Regions from separate parts of the Acetobacter zythi genome, predicted to be linked through region 1. Evidence: riboswitches for the same ligand, from Rfam matches in the RefSeq annotation. Region 1 holds a riboswitch; each other region holds the start of a gene.
The links. A riboswitch is a leader RNA that binds a small molecule or an ion and turns the genes downstream of it on or off. The one in region 1 is predicted to bind cobalamin.
Positions count from the first base shown of each region.

Region 2: another riboswitch for cobalamin. It lies ahead of AABE20_RS09685 (hypothetical protein); the one in region 1 lies ahead of AABE20_RS05525 (aromatic ring-hydroxylating oxygenase subunit alpha).
Region 3: another riboswitch for cobalamin. It lies ahead of AABE20_RS09970 (DUF1636 family protein); the one in region 1 lies ahead of AABE20_RS05525 (aromatic ring-hydroxylating oxygenase subunit alpha).

Region 1 covers NZ_CAWUEO010000010.1:10,127-16,371, reverse strand. The annotation lists gene AABE20_RS05535 (methionine synthase) at 1-648, opposite strand, end outside; gene AABE20_RS05530 (DUF1852 domain-containing protein) at 676-1,659, opposite strand; cobalamin riboswitch at 2,019-2,250, shown strand; gene AABE20_RS05525 (aromatic ring-hydroxylating oxygenase subunit alpha) at 2,578-3,672, shown strand; gene AABE20_RS05520 (hypothetical protein) at 3,669-4,070, shown strand; gene AABE20_RS05515 (hypothetical protein) at 4,184-4,462, shown strand; gene AABE20_RS05510 (winged helix-turn-helix transcriptional regulator) at 4,720-5,082, opposite strand; gene AABE20_RS05505 (alkene reductase) at 5,198-6,245, shown strand, end outside.
Region 2 covers NZ_CAWUEO010000023.1:218,200-224,444, forward strand. The annotation lists gene AABE20_RS09670 (Lnb N-terminal periplasmic domain-containing protein) at 1-219, opposite strand, end outside; gene AABE20_RS09675 (esterase/lipase family protein) at 216-2,177, opposite strand; gene AABE20_RS09680 (histidine phosphatase family protein) at 2,302-2,862, shown strand; cobalamin riboswitch at 2,918-3,129, shown strand; gene AABE20_RS09685 (hypothetical protein) at 3,168-3,608, shown strand; gene AABE20_RS09690 (LysE family translocator) at 3,694-4,401, shown strand; gene AABE20_RS09695 (IclR family transcriptional regulator) at 4,510-5,235, shown strand; gene AABE20_RS09700 (GlcG/HbpS family heme-binding protein) at 5,330-5,728, shown strand; gene AABE20_RS09705 (MFS transporter) at 5,755-6,245, shown strand, end outside.
Region 3 covers NZ_CAWUEO010000023.1:274,419-280,663, reverse strand. The annotation lists gene cobN (cobaltochelatase subunit CobN) at 1-1,225, opposite strand, end outside; gene cobW (cobalamin biosynthesis protein CobW) at 1,237-2,289, opposite strand; gene AABE20_RS09970 (DUF1636 family protein) at 2,286-2,726, opposite strand; cobalamin riboswitch at 2,903-3,138, opposite strand; gene AABE20_RS09965 (MarR family winged helix-turn-helix transcriptional regulator) at 3,310-3,792, shown strand; gene AABE20_RS09960 (FUSC family protein) at 3,776-6,028, shown strand; gene AABE20_RS09955 (acetate uptake transporter) at 6,220-6,245, shown strand, end outside.

The sequences.
Region 1 (6,245 bases):
ATAACCATAGCAGATATGGACGGCGGTTTCGCATTTCAGTCCTTCAATAGCCCGCTCCAAAGTGGCGATGCCCCAGTCATTGACCTCATCAAAAAAAACATTGAAGGCAGGCTCATCGAACTGGATGATGTCGACACCAGCCGCTTCCAGTTCTTTCGCTTCCTGATTGAGAATTTTGGCGAATTCGCAGGCCAGTTTTTCGCGGCTTTTGTAGTGGCCATCATGGAGCGTGTCGATCATGGTCATGGGACCGGGGAGCGCCCACTTGATGGGCTTCTTCGTCAGCGTGCGTAAAAACTTCGCATCCTCGACAAAAACAGGCTTCTCGCGCGTTACAGCGCCTATGACTGATGGCACGCTCGCATCGTAGCGGTTGCGAATTTTGACCGTCTGGCGATTCTCGAAATCTACACCATTGAGATGTTCAATGAACGTCGTGACGAAATGCTGACGCGTTTGTTCACCGTCACTGACGATATCGATCCCAGCGCGGTCCTGATCGTCCAGTGTCAGGCGTAGCGCATCCTGTTTGCCTTCGACCAGTTCCTCTCCGTGCAATTTCCAGGGCGACCACAGGGTCTCAGGCTGTGCGAGCCATGAGGGTTTGGGCAGACTACCAGCCGTTGAGGTGGGGAGCAGTGTTTTCATGAGAGATGACCTTGTCTTTCTGATGGATCAGCCGGCGTCACTGGCAGACCACTGTTCGAGGATATCGTGATATGGCCAGATGAAATTTTCTTCCGTATATTTTCCCTGAGCGGTTGCCAGTTGGCTCCGCTCTTCCCGGTCGTAGACAATTCGGGTGTTTGAATAATCCTGATGATTCAGGCTTGGCTGATAACAGTCAGCCGCCGCAGAATTGGCATTGTAAATTTCAGGACGGTAGACCTTCTGAAAAGATTCCATCACGCTGATGGTGCTGATCAGTTCAAGGGCAGAATAGTCAGACAGCAGATCGCCAAAAAAATAGAAGGCCAACGGTGCAGCACTATTGCGCGGCATGAAATAACGAACCTGCATACCCATTTTTTGAAAATACTGGTCTGTCAGGGAAAATTCTCGCTGCTCATATTCAACGCCGAGAACAGGATGCTGATTTTCCGTCCGATGATAGGTACGATTGGTCGAAACACTGAGGCAGATGACTGGCGGTTTTTTGAAATTCTGCTTGTAAGCAGACGAGTTCATAACGCTTTTAAAGAGATTTCCATGTAAGTCCCCATAGTTATGGGGGACACTGAATTCGGCTTTCTCTTTATTGTAAGCCGGTAACAACACGCTGAAGTCGTAATCCCGCACATACGAGGAAAAACTGTTCCCGGCGAGGCCCTCTATCCGTTTGTTGGCGTTTTTATCAACAATTGTTGTGTAGAGGACTTCGATCAGAGGAAAGCTGCCGCTTTTGCCAGAAAAGGCGAGATCCATCTCGACAGAAACGATTTCAAGTTCAAGAGTGTAGCGATCTCTGTTGGCATTATCCCAGTGCGCCAGATCATTGAACCGGTTGTCGATCATGCGCAGCACGTTGCGCAGGTTTTCCTGACGGCTTTCCCCTCTCGCCAGATTGGCAAAATTGGTCGTAAGGCGCGTCCTGTCAGAAGGATGATAGTTCTCATCGAAGCGGAGCCTATGGATACTGAATGTCGAGTCCTGAATCATTGTGGTCCTGTGTCCCTTTTCCACCCCAATCCAGAATGAGGACAATGGTGATGCATGGCATCCCCAGTTTGGCTTCTGCCTCTCTCAGGCGGTGGTGGTCATCGTCATCGCAGCTTTATGCCTGAACGTATCCGTGAGTAGAAATGATTTGATTTCATAAACACATCAATTTTGTTCATGGTAAAATGTGGCGGCGTTGTCCCCGGAAAGAACGACACCGGAAACTGATCAGCGCACTGTTTGTCTTCGGGAAATCAGGTCAATCAGACGCATGGTCTACATACGAAAAACTGATATCTGCCTTCCGCCGCTCCATGATGTTCCAGCTTGCACTCTGGATGCGTTTGGCGGCATGGTGCAAAGGCAAACGCTTCAATGGTCCCGCGCGAGCGGGTTAATAGGGAACTCCGTTATGTTCTGGTCAGACATTCGGCCAGAAGCAAAGTCGGAGGCTGCTCCCGCAACTGTAGGCGGTATGTCACTGGTTCGTTCACTTTGAACGTGAACCACTGTTCTCATAGGAACGGGAAGGTTGGAACCGGTTGGCCATGATCCGTGAGCCAGGAGACCTGCCATTGCTCAGCCACCAACCGTCGGGCGGGATGACCGAAGGGAGGAGAGAATATATGCCTGTCTGCCTTATGCCGCGGTCGTTCCTGATGAATCAGGCGGTGGCCTCTTGTCCGGACACGGTCTTCTGCTCTGTTATTCCTGACCGATATATGGACAACGCTTTTGTGCTGCTGACAGCATTGATCCGTTAGAAACTTTCGGTTCAGCCGGCGGACACTGACGCATTCTGTCCGGTAATTGATAACGAGTTATACCTGCTCAGACAAAATGCGAGAGACGACATAACGCTCCATGACTTGGGTTGCGTTGTTTCCTTTGCGCTGAGCCAGTTGAAGTGTCGAGGTAATGGAAAACGAGCTCCACCAAATTTCAGACCATTCAGCGTGCGCGGTACAGATTGATTTAAGACGTGTCAGAACCAACCCGGATTTCTGGTATCCTGTCGCCTGGTCCCGTGAATTGGGAGGGGAAAAGGCAATCGATGTCCGGTTTGCAGGACAGCATATCGTCATCGTACGTCCTAAAAGCGGCGTTCCTTATGCGCTAGATGGCCTGTGCGCCCATCGGCAGGTTCTGCTTGGCAAAGGAAAGGTTTGTGGTGACCAGATAAGCTGTCCCGCTCATGGTCTGAGATATAATCGGGACGGCCAATGTGTTTCGCCCAATGTTTCTGCCGAAGCGCAATGTCTGCGTCTCAAAAGTTGGGCCTGTCGCGAAAAAGACGGGCTTATTTTTGTTTTCATGGGGGATCAGTCTCTTGCAGAGATTGTCCCGCTCCCTGACTTTCCAAGGGTGAGAGATACGCGTTATCGCACGCGACGTTTCGGGCAGATGGTGAACTGTCATTACAGTTTCATGCATGAAAACCTGATGGATATGAATCACCAGGTCCTGCACAGTCGGTTGGTCGGAAAAATGAAGCCGCGGTTTCTGGGAATGGACCACGGTGATGATTTTGTTGAAGCCCGCTACACCTTTGCACGAACCGGCGGCAAACAGCCTTTGAGTGAGGCGCTGATCTACGGCCAGAGACGCCGTGATGGTCGGGATTTTGCCTATCGGGACGTCATGACCATCAGGACACACTATCCCTATCAGAGCCTGCGTATTGAAACGCAGGGGATTGAGGAACCCGTGATGGAGTTGTGGATCTCGTATGTGCCACAGGACCGTGAGCAAATGACCAACCGTGTTTTCGGTCTGTTGTCGATCAAACGATTGAAAGTGCCTTTTTTACTGGATCTTGCCTGGCCAATACTGGTCGCATTCACGGAGCGCGTCTTCTTTGAAGATCGCGAGATTGTCGAGCTGGAACAGGCGGCATGGAAAGACCTCGGTGGAGATCACAATCGGGAAGTCTTTCCTGTTATCAATCAACTTCGCAATCTGCTCAGGCGATGTGGTCAGGCACCGGAAAGCGCAGAAAAGGCAGCACTATGAGATTGCCTTTTATAGCACCACCTTCCCACGCTTTTCATCCTTTGCTGGAAAAGATCATTCTTCTGGCGCCTGATCGAACCTGTGTCATTTCTTTACTGGGGACAGATGCAGTTTTACCTGAAGAAGAACAATTGCAGCAGAATGGCTATGATCTTTTCCAGATGACTGTTTCCAATCTACCAACAGACCATCAGATGCGTGGTGACTATCTGGAAGCACATTTCAGGCCGCTTCTCGACACAGCGATAGAAATGGCGATGGCGCTGACTGACAGGCCAGCGCATGTGCAGGAAGCAAGTTACGTGCAAACCTATATAGCGGTTCAGAATCTGATTGGTGCACAGAAAGCTGCGATGGATCTGTATTGTCGTGTGCAAGTTGTATCAATATTTTCATGATTTTCCTTGTTACGCCCTTCTCCTTTGTTTCAGGGCGAGAGGGTCGACGTCAGTCAGTGGATGCAAGCTGAAACTATGATTTCCTGAAGAGTTTGAGCCAGAGGAGACAGGTCATGAGTAATGTTATGGATTTCCCCATCCAGAACGGGGCGGCCAGGTCCTATCTGGCTGCGAAAGATCTCACAAAAGAACAGTGCCGTTTTATTCTCTCTCTACCGATAAATGGTGAATATGGCATTCCCAGAGCGGATCGCGGCGCCATCCGTGGATCATTGATATTGATGGGATATGTCGCGGCCGGGTTTTCCGCACGCTGGGGCAGTGCTGCCGCTCGCCTTACCAGTCGAGGACGCATCGTGCATCGGAAATTGATGTCTGGTGAAAACCTTTGATGAAGTGGCATAGGATCTGAAGAGGGAAAGCTAACATAGGCCATTTGAATGGTGGCCTCGAATTTAGAATCAAAAAATTATGCGATGTCATCGGGACTGAAACTAGCCGATCACTCATGAAACAATGTCCGCTTACGGGATGACTGCATTCATGCGAACACGTCTGCAATGAGGCGACTGCTGCCCGTCCGCTCTGCTTCTGCTATACTGACAGGTATGTTGCTGCAGGAATTGTCCATAATGCTTAGCGGTCAATCTCAATCACCAGCTTTGTTCCGCTGGAGAGAATGCGCATACCGATCTCCCCATGTTTTGAGTGCCTGAATAACTGGTTTCAGGGTTTTGCCCAGATCGGTCAGGGCGTATTCCACATGCGGTGGTACCTCGGGGAAGACGGTGCGTGACACCAGGCCGTCTGCCTCGAGTTCGCGCAACTGGTTGGTCAGCATCCGCTGTGTGACATTGGGCAGGCGGCGGCGCAGTTCGCCAAACCGCAGCACCCCGTCCTCGAACAGGTGATACAGAATCAACGCCTTCCACTTGCCCCCAAACAGTTCGAGCGTGGCTTCCACCGTGCAGCCGGGGCTACAGGCCAGCGTGGTGTGACGAATGCGGGGCATGGTATCATTCCTGACACTAGTGGCGGTTTATGTGCGTTCTTGCGCACACCAGAGGGTGGGTCAATGTTTACACGCGGGCCGGACGGATGTCCTGCATTTGTGAACAAGGTTGATCATGTCTTCGTCTTCTTTATTCGATCCTGTGCGGCTGGGCGATTTGTCCCTTGAAAACCGGATCTTCCTGCCACCCCTGACACGCTGCCGCAGCACGCAACCCGGGGACATCACCAACACGCTGATGGCCGAATATTACGCGCAGCGCACACAGGCGGGGTTCCTGATTACCGAGGGCACGCAGATCGAACCCCGCGGACAGGGCTATGCCTGGACACCGGGCATCTACTCCCCTGAACAGGTCGCGGGCTGGAAACTGGTCACCAATGCGGTACACGCAAAGCGGCAGCCCATCTTTGCACAGTTGTGGCATGTCGGCCGCGTGTCCCACCGCGCTTTGCAACCTAGTCATGAGGCGCCGATCGCCCCGTCGGCGGTTGCGGCAACAGGCGTGAACGTGTTCATCCCCACGGGACCGGGCACGGGAAAGCTGGTCCCACCCGACATGCCGCGCGCACTTTCCATTCCCGAAATCCATGAACTGGTGGAGATGTATGCACAGGCGGCACGCAATGCACTGTCCGCCGGGTTTGATGGTGTGGAGATTCACGCCGCCAATGGTTACCTGATCAACCAGTTCCTATCCGAACGCGCCAATTTCCGTACCGATGCTTATGGCGGCAGCCTGTCCAACCGCCTGCGCTTCCTGCGCGAGGTGGTCGAAGCCGTCTCCGCCGTGGTTACGCCCGACAGGCTGGGCGTGCGATTTTCCCCACTGTTCGGCACGACCACGGAAGAGCGTGTCTATCTTGGCCTGCTGGAGGACAATCCGGCGGAGACCTACACGCAGGCCGTGCGCGTGCTGGCGGATGCGGGCATCGCCTATGTCTCGCTCGCCGAAGCCGACTGGGATAATGCGCCGGAAATGCCGGACACCTTCCGAGCCAGTGTGCGCGACATCTTCGACGGCCGCATCCTGTGCGCGGGCCGTTACGACCTGCACAAAGCCCAGCATGTGCTGGCACATGGATGGGCGGACATGATCGGCTTTGGCCGGAAGTTTATCGCCAATCCGGACCTGCCTGCGCGGCTGGAACACGGCTGGCCGT
Region 2 (6,245 bases), on a different contig from region 1:
CACGCCAACACCGCTTAGGGCTACAAGGCGGCGCATTGGCTGACGTATGAACAGGATTGCCGCGCACACCCCACCACACAGCACGGTGGCTCCAAGGCGCAGCAGGTCCGGCTCCAGCGTGGAATAATACAGGGCCGCACAGGCATAAATTGCAAACATGCAGGTCGGAACGGTTAGTCTGCGTTTTGTGTGGCGGCGCGTGCGCGGGGGCCTTGTCATGGTTGTGGCTTTGCCCATGCCGCGGGAATGACGTAGTCCCCACCAATCCGCATGATGTTGGTGTGGTTCATATCGCCCTTCATGCGGATGTCGGGCAGGGTTGTGGCCAGTTGTTGCAGCAGAATACGGCGCACTTCTGCAATGGTAATGGGGTTAGCCTGCGTGGAATGCCCGGAGTTGCGGACAACCAGTTCACTTTGCACCTGTGGGTCATGTGCGCTGGCATAGGTCACAACGCCATCATCGGCATGACTCAATGGGCCATTGCCTATGACGGGAATAATGGAATGGCTTTGCACATCTGGCGCAACAGGCACGGAGGCCAGTGCCTGTATGAATGCGCTGCGGGGGGACATGCCATAAACACTGCCAAGGCGGCCGGGACTCATATCCACTTTAAGAGCACCAGTATTGCCCTGCAGGATTTGCTGGGTCACTTCTGTAATGGCTGCGGGGAAGGTGACCATCCGCCCGATAAGATGGGCAATGGAAAAATCCGCCAGATAACTGCCGTGCTGTGGAGTGGAAATAAACACAACACTTTTGACTTCAGGCATGGGGGTGGGAAAAAGGGATCGTTCCAAAAACTGGTGTACATTGGCCGAGAGATTGAGGCTGGAAAGGGAGCGCTGGGTCAGCCCTTTCCACAAGGCATCATGCGGATCAATGGCCAGCATTTTTGCCAACAGCCCGCCCTGGCTGTGCCCGATCAGGGTAATCTGCCCCAGTGCGGGGTCGGCTTGTGTGCCGCCCAGATCATGAATGGTGCGGTTCAGGGCATCGCGCAGTTGCAGGGCGGAGTAGGGAATGGGGTTGCCCGTTGCATAGGAAAAAAACCAGAATTCATAATGCTCCCGGATTTGTGGGTCTTCGAGCAGGTCATTCACCATATCCGCCCAACGTCCGGGGCTGGATGCCGTGCCATGCACAAGCACGACGGGCCTGTGGCCATACTGGTGCGGTTCTATGGCAATAAGCTGCGCACGCTTGTTAAACAGATTGCCATCCAGAAAACCCTTGTATTCCACAGACCAGTCCACCGCATTGCTCAGGCTGATCGCGCGGGAGGCGGTCTGGTCATATTGGAGGGGAATAACGCCGTCTGTTGTGGGCAGGCTGGATGTTCTGTCAATGGTTGCCAGTGTCAGGCGCCCAGAAATCTGGTTTGTAAAAATCTGCTGGCGGGGGGTGGGAATGTCCAGCAGAAGGTTAACGGGAATACGCAGCTTGTCGGTAATGGAAAAGGAAATCTGGCTATTGGCCGGTGGGCGTGGAACCGCGGCCAGAGGTTCCCCCAGCCCCGCCTTGCGATAAATGTTTTTGATCCCACGCACAGACAGGCGTGCGGTGGGGCGGAAGTCGGTCAGGGTGTAGCCATACCATTGTGTCTGCGCGGGGTCGGTGGACAGGTCGAGTGTTCCAAATGGCAGCGTCCAGCGTTGCGGTGTCACATTAACCGGGTTGCCCAGCGCTTCGGTCAGGCCAAACATATATATGTCGCAGGCTTGCCGAAAATGCACATCATACGGGTTGGGTTTTGCGTGTTCTGGCCCATCGGGGTTCAGGTAGGCGTAGGCATAAAGCGCGGCAGCCATAAAAGCCGTACGGTCCGTGTTCTGGCGGGCCATAAGGTAGTGCAGTTCCGCCAGAGCAAAAAGCTGGTCCTGTAGATCGGGTGTATAAAACTGCGCCTGTGTGCTGGCGCGCAGGATGGCCAAAGCCTGTGCCGGATTTTTTTTCCATTTGGGCAACAGGTTCTGGCGCTCAAGCACAATGCGGGTGGTGTTGCTCAGGGTCTGCCCGCTCAGCGTGCTCTGGCTTCGTTCCTTGTAGCTGTCCGTCAGGCTCAGGCGTTGCACGGTAATGGGGGCCGCACAGCCAGAAAAAGCCACACAGAGCGCTACCCATGAAAAACGGGAACACAGAGCACTGGATAAAAGGCGGGGAGGGGAGGGCATCCGATTCTCGGTTTGAAATCGCGGTCAAATAATGTCTGATGGTGTAGGGTGTCTGCGCCATGCTGGCAAATTGCGCAGTTATGGCGATGCCCCTGGACCAAGGGCCAATGCAGGAAAGGTTGGTGTGTTGAAGCTGCTTTGCTGTGCGTCTGAGTTGCCCCCGGCTGTGCGTAAAGGGGAACTGCCGAATGGGGCCGAGCAGGTTGCAAATGGCTATGACCAGCAAAAAGTGGCGGCTTACCTGCCATCCATCAGCCAGCTTACCGTGTATTATGCTCCAGATGTTACAGCACCTGGTGCTGAGGGGCATATGCTGCAACCACAACCGGCCCTACGGGACAGAGATTATGGTTTATGGTCTGGTCAAAGCTTGCAAGTGCTGGGGCCAGCGGAACAGCTTGCGTTTTTATCCGATGCAACATTTGCCCCACCCGGGGGGGAAAGTTTTGCTGGCAGTTCCCAAAGGATAGCCCTCTGGTTGGGTAGCCTCAGCCAGACTCCGCCCGTTGCAGTGGTGCTGGCACGCCCTGCTGTTGTGCGGAATCTGGTTTTGCACGTGTTGTATCCGGGTGGTCCTGTGGGTCTGGCCCATGCCGCGCGGGTGGATGTGCCGCCCCTGAGTTATAGCCTGTTGACCTGCCACGCCGGCCGGTGGCGCGTGGGTATGCTGGGTGCTCCGGTGTAGGGAGCGGCCGCTTCCTTTTTTTTTGCTCGCGGCAGTTGGTGCATGGGGTTATAGCCTGACCCCATTGGTCGAAGGTTCCGTGCGAACGGATGAAAAGGGAACACCGTCAGCGCCATTATGGAGCAAGTCGGAGACTGTACCCGCAACTGTAGGCAGAAGCCCACACCCGTTGCCCCAACTGAGGGGCAGCCACTGGTGCATAACCGGGAAGGCAGGGTGCAAGGCGTATCTGCAAGTCAGGAGACCTGCCTTCGTCTTTGCATGCCATGTCACCGGGCGGGGCCGACCGGGGGCTGAGATGACTGATGTCACGTTATGTTATGCCGGGTTTTAACCCGTATTTTCCCCCATGTTCCACCCGATCAGCGTACGGGGCGGACGGCCAGCATCCACTGTTGCACCATGTGCTGCGGAGTGCGCCGGACAGGGCCGAGGTTCTGGCCCTGCTAGGGAATGCTACACCACTGGCGGAAGAGGCCGCCTTGCAACAGGCCGGGGCACATATGTTCGGGCTGTTCGTGCGTGACCTTCCCGCCTCTTACCGTGCAAGAGGGCAGCAGCTTGAGGCACAGTTCCGTATAATGCTGGAGCAGACGCAAAGTCTGGTCATGCAAGCCCGTTTTGCGCCGGGGCGGAGCGGGGCGGAAAAGACTGTGTCCGGGCATGCCATGGTCATGGCTTATGTGGCTGTACAGCACCTTGTGGGGGCACGCCGTATGGCCATGGATTTGTATGGCGGCAGGTAAGGCTGGGGAGCCATAGCGGCCTTTTTATTGGCCTGCCTCGGGCTTTTTTTGTTTCCTGTTCTCTTTTACACATGGGCCGTCTTCCATGTTGGCCATTATGGCCCGCATGGTGGCCTATGTTGCCCGATATACAGAGCAGGATCAGGTTATGCCCCATACGTTTTTGCCCATACTGAGCTTTGCCGCAGCGTGGGGTGTTCTGGTGCTGACACCGGGGACCGAAACCGCTCTTGTTATCCGTCTGGGCATGAATGTCGGGCATAAGGCGGCCTTGGGGGCGGCTCTAGGTACCGGCACGGGGCTGGCCATATGGGGTGTTGGCACGGCGTTTGGGGTCAGTGCACTGGTGGCGGCATCCCCCACGTTGTATCTGGCGCTCCAATGGGCTGGTGCTTTTTATCTGGCTTATCTGGGTATCCGCCTGCTTATGCCCTCTGCTGGCGTTCATGATCAGGCGGAGGGGGCCGCGCAGGCGCGCCAGATTACCAGTATGGGGGCTGGGTATCAGCGCGGTTTGCTGACAACCTGCCTGAACCCACTGGTGGGTGTGTTTGACCTGACAGCCTTTGCCCAGTTTATTCCCGCAGGTGTGGAGCGTGTCAGCTATTCCTTGCTGCTGGCGGGGGTGCAGGTGGTTATGGCTGTGGCATGGTATGCGGCTCTGGCCTGTTTGGCGTTTTCCCTTGGTCGTGTTCTGTCCACCCCCAAGGTTGTGCGCGTACTGGATATGCTGACGGGGGGCGTGTTCTTCTATTTTGCACTCAGGCTGGCCCTGAGCGGTCTTCCCGCCTGATAGGACCGCACCGGAAGGTTTTGTGGCGTTCAGCCCTGATGAACTTGTAGGGCGCACGGTATAATATGGGCGGGATGTGCTAAACCCCTTTGGCAACAGGAATACGCCATGAGCAAAACGCCAAAGCTCATTCAGTCCATAGAGCGCTCTGCTGCCATTTTGGAAATTATTGCCCAGCAGGGTGGTGGTGCGCGTTTGCAGCAGATTGCCAGTATTGCTGGCATAGGCAAAACAACAGTACACAATATTTTGCAAACGCTGGACCATTTGGGATACGTCCAGCGCCGGTCGGGAGATATGCGGTATCATCTGGGTGGGCGCATCCTCAACCTCGCGCGTATTGCGGGGGATGACAACCTGCTGCGCGCCCGCCTGCGCCCGGTGCTGGAGGCTATGGCGCACAAAAGTGGCGCCACGGCATGGCTGGCGGTCCCCAGCGGGGATCAGGCGACGTATCTGGATATTGTAGACCCCAACGGGCTTTGCCCTGCTCTGGCCACCATGCCCCGGCGCGAAAATCTGGAAGGGTCAGCCGTTGGGTGGGTGTTTCTGGCCTGTGTGCCGGGGTTGGGTAAGCGGGTGCTGGCAACCCGAGCCAATGCCCTGGATGTGGATGTGCTGAGCAGGATCGAGGATGTCCGCATAAAAGGCTATGCGTTGGATATGGAGGCATACAGGCCGGGGCTGAACGGTGTTGCCATTCCGTGGCGCGAGAATGGGGAGGTCAGGGCAAGCCTGTGCCTGACCGGCCCGCCCGCGAGGTTTCCGCAACACAGGTTGATGAGGCTTGCATGGATGATGATGCGCGCGCTCGAACAACTCAATGTTCAATAATATTGAATAAATAAGCTTTGCCCTCTTTTGCTTATTCCCTTCTCCAGCAGTCGGGCTAACGTACACCCCTTTATGCAAAAGAGGTGTAAGGACCATGAAAGCAACAATAGCAACCGCCATGCTGGAGGCAGCACATGCCGAGGCGCAGCGGATGGGCGTGAATGTCTGCATTTCCATTTTGGATGCAGCGGCGTGGCCTGTTGCCTTCCTGCGTATGGAAGGCACAATTCTGGGTGCTGTGGATGTTGCCAGCAAAAAGGCGCGTACGGCGGCCCTGTTCCAGATGGATAGCGCGGATTTTGCAAAAATTGGTCGTCCGGATGGCCGTGCGTATACGTTGGAAAACACCAATGGTGGCATGGCCAGTTTTGGTGGTGGCCTTGTGCTTAAAGCTGCGGATGGCACGTTGCTTGGGGCAATCGGGGTTTCTGGCGCCAGCACGGAGGAAGACATTGCCATTGCCCGGGTTGCTGCAAACATTCTTTCAGCCTGACAGGCTTTTTGGCTAAGAGAAACTTTATGACAACACAAACCATTCCTTCTGCAGGCAGCACGCCCCCGGTGCCGCCTCCAGCGGGTAGAACCGCCGCACTTCTTGTGCTGACATTTGGCGCATTTGTTGTTGGCACTGGCGAGTTTGCCATTATGGGCATGCTGCCAGAATTTGCAGCCTCTCTCCATTTGTCCACGGCAGATGCGGGTTACGCCATTACGGCCTATGCGCTGGGGGTTGTTGTTGGCGCGCCACTTATTACCATTCTGGGTGCGCGCCTGTCGCGCCGGGAACTGCTGCTTGTGCTGCTGCTTTTGTTCGGGTTTGGCAATCTGCTCAGTGTTGCCATGCCAACGCCGGGGTTGGTTGAGATTGCCCGTTTTATGACCGGATTACCGCATGGGGCTATTTTTGGTGTGTCGGCTCTGGTGGCCGCATCCATGGTGGAGCGTACGCGCAGGGGGTGGGCCGTTGGGCGTGTGCTGTCCGGCATTGCTATTTCCACCTTGGTGGGAGC
Region 3 (6,245 bases), on a different contig from region 1:
CCAGACCGACTGCGTGGGCCACATGCGCACGTGTGTGCTCCAGCCCCGCACCGGGGTAATCCGAGAGCACAATGCCAACCTGCTTTTGCTCTACAGGTTTTTTACGCAGCCGTGCCCAGCCCATGGCGCGTGCCGCCACCATGGCAATACCCGCCTCATACGCCACACGTCGCGCTGGTAGCCCCGGTGCTTCCTCCTGACGGAAGGAAATGGGGAATGTCGCAATTGTGCCATCCAGTTCGGGCAATACCACCTGCATGGCAAGGTCCGAGCGCCCCAGCCCGCGTGCACTACCGGCCCACAAAGCCTGCGTGCTACCGGGCTGCAAAACCTGCAACACGGGCGCATCCGCCCCATCCAGCGCGGAAAACCCCTGCCCACCCCGTGCGGAAAAACAGGTGGCGTTCAACACCACATCGGGCTGTGCGCGGCGCAGATACCCGGCCACGCCCTCCGCTACGGTTTTATCCTTAAGAGATGTGACAAACAGCAACGCCACGCGGCACCCCTGCCCGGCCAGAACCTCGGCCAGCCGTTCCAGCCCGGCCATGTCCGATGCCTGAAGATGCGCACGGTAAAAGACCAGAACTGCCGAATAGTCCCCCCTCCCCTGCTGCGCGGGGTAGGTGCGGTAAACACCCCATGCAGGCAGAGGCTCGGGCTGTGCGCCATCCTCCTCCCCACCATTGGCAAGGGTTGCCATAAGGCGTAGGGCGGCGGCCATGTTGTTTGGCCCGCCATAAGCAAAAAAACCGTTCAGGCGCTGGCGTTGTGCTGCCTGCACACCGTACGACAAGTCCTCCAGACGGGTGTCATCCGCCTCTGCTCCTACGGACTGCCCTGCACCGCCACACCCGGTATGACCGGGCAAAAACACCACGGGCACCTGCTGCTCACGCGCCCATGCAGCCAGTTCCTCCGCACCATATCGCCAGTAATCCACCCCACCCAGCAGGCGCACCACCACACATCTGGCCCCCTGCAACGTGCTTTCCACATACAGGTCAATCGACATGGGGTGCCGCAGGCGCGCAAGGTTTGTGACCTGCACGGAAGGCAGGGAGGCATGCCCTTCTTTGCCGCGTATCTGCTGCTCCGCATGGCGCAGCCCCAGCAGATCACTCTCTGTAAAGGACAGGACAACAATATCCGCACCGGGCAACCCCAGATCTTCGGCGGTGTCCTGTTCATCCAGCGTCCGGTTTTCGCGGACCAGAAGGTGCATGCCCGCCCCCCTTACGTGGCCAGATGGCCAGCAAGGGCAGTGGCAATGGCGGTCGCATCCAGACCTTTCTGCCCAATGACCACAATGCGACCCGTGCGTTCTTCGGTGGTGGCCAAAGGCCGGTCAAATTCGTGCCTGAAGCGGCTCCCCACCCCCTGCACCGCCAGCCGCATGGGTTTGCCCGCCACGGCGGCAAACCCCTTCATACGCAACACGTCAAAGCTGCGTGCGGTGTTTTGCAAGGTGGTCAGGAACTCATCCACCGTCTGCTGTTCGGGCACGACCACCACAAAACTTTCAAAATCATCATGTTCGTGCTCACCATCCTCCGCATCGTGGTGAGAGGGACGGGCGGCAAGATCACTCTCGGCCGCAGCCCCAATACCCAGCAGCACGGCGGGGTCCACCTTGCCTTCCATTGCCCGCACGATCTGTATGGGCCGGGGCGCATGGTCGCGAATATCCTGCTCAACAGCAGCCAGCTGTGCTGCATCCAGCAGGTCCGTCTTGTTCAGCACCACCAGATCGGCAGCGTTAATCTGGTCTTCAAACACTTCGGCCAACGGGTTGTCATGGTCCAAGGAGGGATCCTCCGCCCGCTGTGCTTCCACCGCCTGCGGGTCATCCGCAAAGCGCCCGGCGGCCACGGCGGGTGCATCCACCACGGCCACAACACCATCCACGGTCATGCGGTTACGCACCGTGGGCCAGCCAAAAGCCTTGAGCAGGGGCTTGGGCAGGGCCAGACCTGATGTTTCGATCACCACATGCTCGGGTGGGTCGGCCCGGTCCAGCAGGGCTTCCATGGTGGGCAAAAAGTCATCCGCCACGGTGCAGCACAGGCAGCCATTAGTCAGTTCGACAATATCTTCCTCGCGGCAGCCCTCCACCCCGCAACCACGCAGGATTTCGCCATCAATCCCGAGGGAGCCGAATTCGTTGACCACCACGGCAATGCGGTGCCCCTGCGCGCGGCTGAGCAGATGCCGGAGCAGGGTGGTTTTTCCAGCCCCCAAAAAACCGGTAATAATGGTTACGGGCACACGTGTTCTGGCTGCGGTCATGGTTTTTCCTGTTCATTGTAAAGCGTTGCGGGCACACGCCCCAGCACCATATTGGCCAGCGATGCAGGGCGGCGCGATGGCATGACGGTCCCTTTGGCGGAAGCCGCGTACAGGCGGGCAAAAGCCAGAATATCCTCTGCTTTTTCCTCCCCAAGATGGCCAAGCAGCCACGTCCAGCGCTCGGGCATGGCAATGGCCGCTGTACACCCACGGTCACACGCGGCCAGACAGGCCACTGGCCGCAGCGTGGCCGATGGCGCCAGGTCTGCCAGCCGCTCCGCATCCAGCAGGTTTTGCAGGCGTTCGAGCAGTTGCGCACCCGGCGGGCAGTCCATGGCAGGCCCACCGCGCCTGCACGTAACGCACACATGCAGCACAGGTGGCCCGGCATGTGCCGGATTATCGGAAGGAGAAAGCGAGGCGTGTTCCGCGGTCATGCGTCTTTCCAACAGGCCATTCTTCCATATGGCGGAGCAATGGCAGGCATGGGGGCAGTCACAACCAGCCCTCTGCCACGCATATGGCAAAGAAAACGCACCAATGGGTGCATTCGTGCCCGCCGGGCACCCCGCCAGCAAACAACGCCAGAACGCAGCCATTCCCCAAGGAACAGCCTTATAGACTTGTGATGGCAGGTCTCCTGGCTTGTACCCTACCTGCCCCGGCGTTTGGCTGGAGCAGAGCGCCGTTCCGGGCCTTCCCGATTCCTTGGCGGAACCAGTGGCGGTCCCTCAGGCAGGGCCTGAGCGGAACGTGATGGGTACTTACAGTTGCGGGGGCAGCGACGGTTTTGCACCGATCTTCCCTTTTCACCCCCGATCAGGGGGCACCATCAAGTGCGCGCATGATGCGCACAAAAACCGTGTCGGTTCAAGCTATGCGCCCATGTGGCGGGCCATACCTGCGGCGCATAAGCCAAACAGGCGCGCACTGTGGAGTACGGAACATGATTGACCCATACGGAGGGTTGTCCTATTTTACGCATATAGTTTTTATATCAACTATAATGACACTAATTTAATGGGCCGCATGACTGACCAGCGCAACACAGCAGCACTGGATGAGACGCACTTTCCCGGCATGGCGCTGACCTTCCGGGTTATGCGGCTGGCAACGCTATGGCGCACCCGTCTGGACCGGGCGTTGCGCCCGCATGGCATGACTCTGGCCGTCATGCGCCCCATGGCCTACCTGCGCATGCTGTCAGAAGGCGCCACCCAGCGCGATCTGGCCCAGACCATGAACATAGACTGCTCGGCACTGGTGCGTGTTCTGGACCTGCTGGAAAAACAAAACTTCATCACCCGCCAGCCCGATGCGCAGGACCGCCGCGCCAAGCGCCTGTTCCTGACAGATTTAGGGCAGGAACAATGCAGGCTGTTCCATAATATTGCCGCCGAACTGGAGCGTGACATTCGGCGTGCCCTCCCCCCCGTTCAGGCCGATACCCTCACCCACACCCTTTCCACCCTGCTTGAAGCGCACCATGCCCACACGCTCTGACCTGCCTGCCCGGCCCGGCCCGCTCCTGCAATGGGTCAACACCCGTGTTGCGCCCGCATTTTTTGCGGATGATGCACGCTGGAATGGCTTTGTCGCCACGGCGGGCTATACCATGCGGGTTTTCCTTTCCATTGGCATTGCGCTGTTTCTGGCCTTTGTTTTTCAGCTTCAGTCCCCGCTCAGTGCGGCAACAACGGTGCTTATTGTTTCCAACCCCACGGTTGGGGCCATGGTTTCCAAAAGTATCTGGCGTATTATTGGCACCCTGATCGGGGCTACAATTAGTGTTGGGGTCATGGCTGTGTTTGTGCAGTCACCCGTTCTGTATTTTGCGGTGCTGTCCGTTTTTGTGGGTCTTGCCTGTATGGTGGCCACATTTTTGCGGTTTTTTCGCGCGTATGCGGCCGTGCTGACCGGGTACACCATTGTTATTATTGCAGCCCCCGCCTTTGCCAACCCCGATGGTATTTTTCTGTCCGCCATGAGCCGCCTGTCCGTGGTGACAACGGGTATTGTGGTGACAGCCTGTGTATTTATGGTCACATCTCCACGCAAACCCAGCACGGTTCTGCACAAACTCGGTCAGGCATTCAGAGACACGGTTCTGCACGCCAGAACGTTTCATAAAGCCGAGAGCGAACGCACCACGCCCGAGGCGCTGGACGCCACAGTGACCAGCACGCTGGAAAAACAGGAACAGAAAGCCCAAAGTGCGAACGCGGCTTTTCGCGGATTTGGCCAGCCGATCTATGATAGTCGCAGTAAGCTACTGGCTAATATGAGCGGCCTGACCCCCGCCATAGAATTTGCCGCAGCAGACGACCCGGATATGCAAAACCGCGTGCGCAACCTGCGCCTGTGCCTAAGCCGCCTGACAGGGCTGATTGTCAGCTACCACCCCTACTGGCTGACCTTCTCCTCCGGGGTGGAGGAAACGCGCGCCGTACACCTGCTGGTTGCCCAAACCCTGGGTCAGGTACTGGAACTGACCGAACGCCCAGACTGGCTGACCAACGCCACTCCACTGTCCACCTGCTTGCATGACGCGCTAAAAACACTGGAACAGCTTGCCCGCCAGACCACCAGCACCACCACACTGGCCGCGCTGGACAACACGCGCGATGCACTGGTGCAGATGGATCTGGCCCTGCATGACCTGACCAGCCTGCGCCCGGACCGCACGCAGGCCAACATCCAGCCTTATCTTGAATGGCCAACCGCCCTGCGTAACGGTGTGCGTGGGGGCTTTATTGCCCTGCTGGCAGGCATGTTGTGGTATGTTCTGCATTGGAGTGCTGGCCCACTGCTGATCATATATACTGTTGCCGCATCCAGCCTTTTATCCACCACCCCATCTGCCGCCAAGGCCAGCCCCATGATGGCGGCGGGCACAATACTGGCCATTCCCATGGGGTTTTTGTGCCATGCGCTGGCCCTGCCACGCATAGATGGCTACCCCCTGCTCTGGCTGAGCCTCTGCCTGTTCCTGCTACCGGGCGTGTGGTTGCAGTTCCACCCGCGCTACAGCATTGGCGCGTTTGGATATGCCGTATTTTTTACCATGATGCTCTCGGTCGATAACCCGATTGTTTATGATGACCTGACCCTGACCAACAACTGGATGAGCATGCTGGCCGCATGCTCCCTACTGGCTATTGTTTTTCGGGTTATTCTACCTGCCGATCACAGGCTGGATGCGGCGCGGCTGGTAACGTCGCTCACCCGCAGTATTCAAAAACTGGCGCGCACACCCTATGGCCGTACCGAACCATGGGTGGCGTGGGAGGGCCTGCAACTCCAAAAAATCTCCCGCCTGATGATGCGCCTATCCTTTATTACAACCAGTCTGGACCGGCAGGGTTATACGGATGCGGCCTTTGCCTCGCTCTCTCTTGGCAGGCTGATTGTGCGGCTTAAATGGAACGCGGCCCACGCAACGCTGGACCCGCAGGCCCATGCCGCACTGGAAAACGCTTTTAACGCCTTTGCCCAACTCCGCCACAACCCGGCGGAAACCGCACAGGCGCTCCGCCAGGCGGCACAGGCCATCCGCACCATTCCAACGCAGGAGGCGGGGTTATCCCTCACCCGCGACCGCACCCTGTCCTGCCTTGAGCAGGCGGCAAATATTATTCTCTCGGTTCCCGGTTTTTTCCATGATCACGGCCCCATTCAACTCCCCGAGGATCTGGCGCGACCAATGGTTCCGGTTTCCGCCCACCCGGCCACGCAGTAGAACTTTTACTGAACTCCGTTCGGTTCAGTTGAACACAATACTGTAAAAAACAAATTTAAGAGAGCAGTGAACTTTATAGAATCATTTAATAAATAAGTTTTTACGCCGTTAATTTATTTTTTATGGGAACCCGGCGCAACAACACCACTTATAACCGAGCCATTACATTAATCTCCATAAGAAGAAACACCATGGCTCAAACTGATTTTGCGCTCCC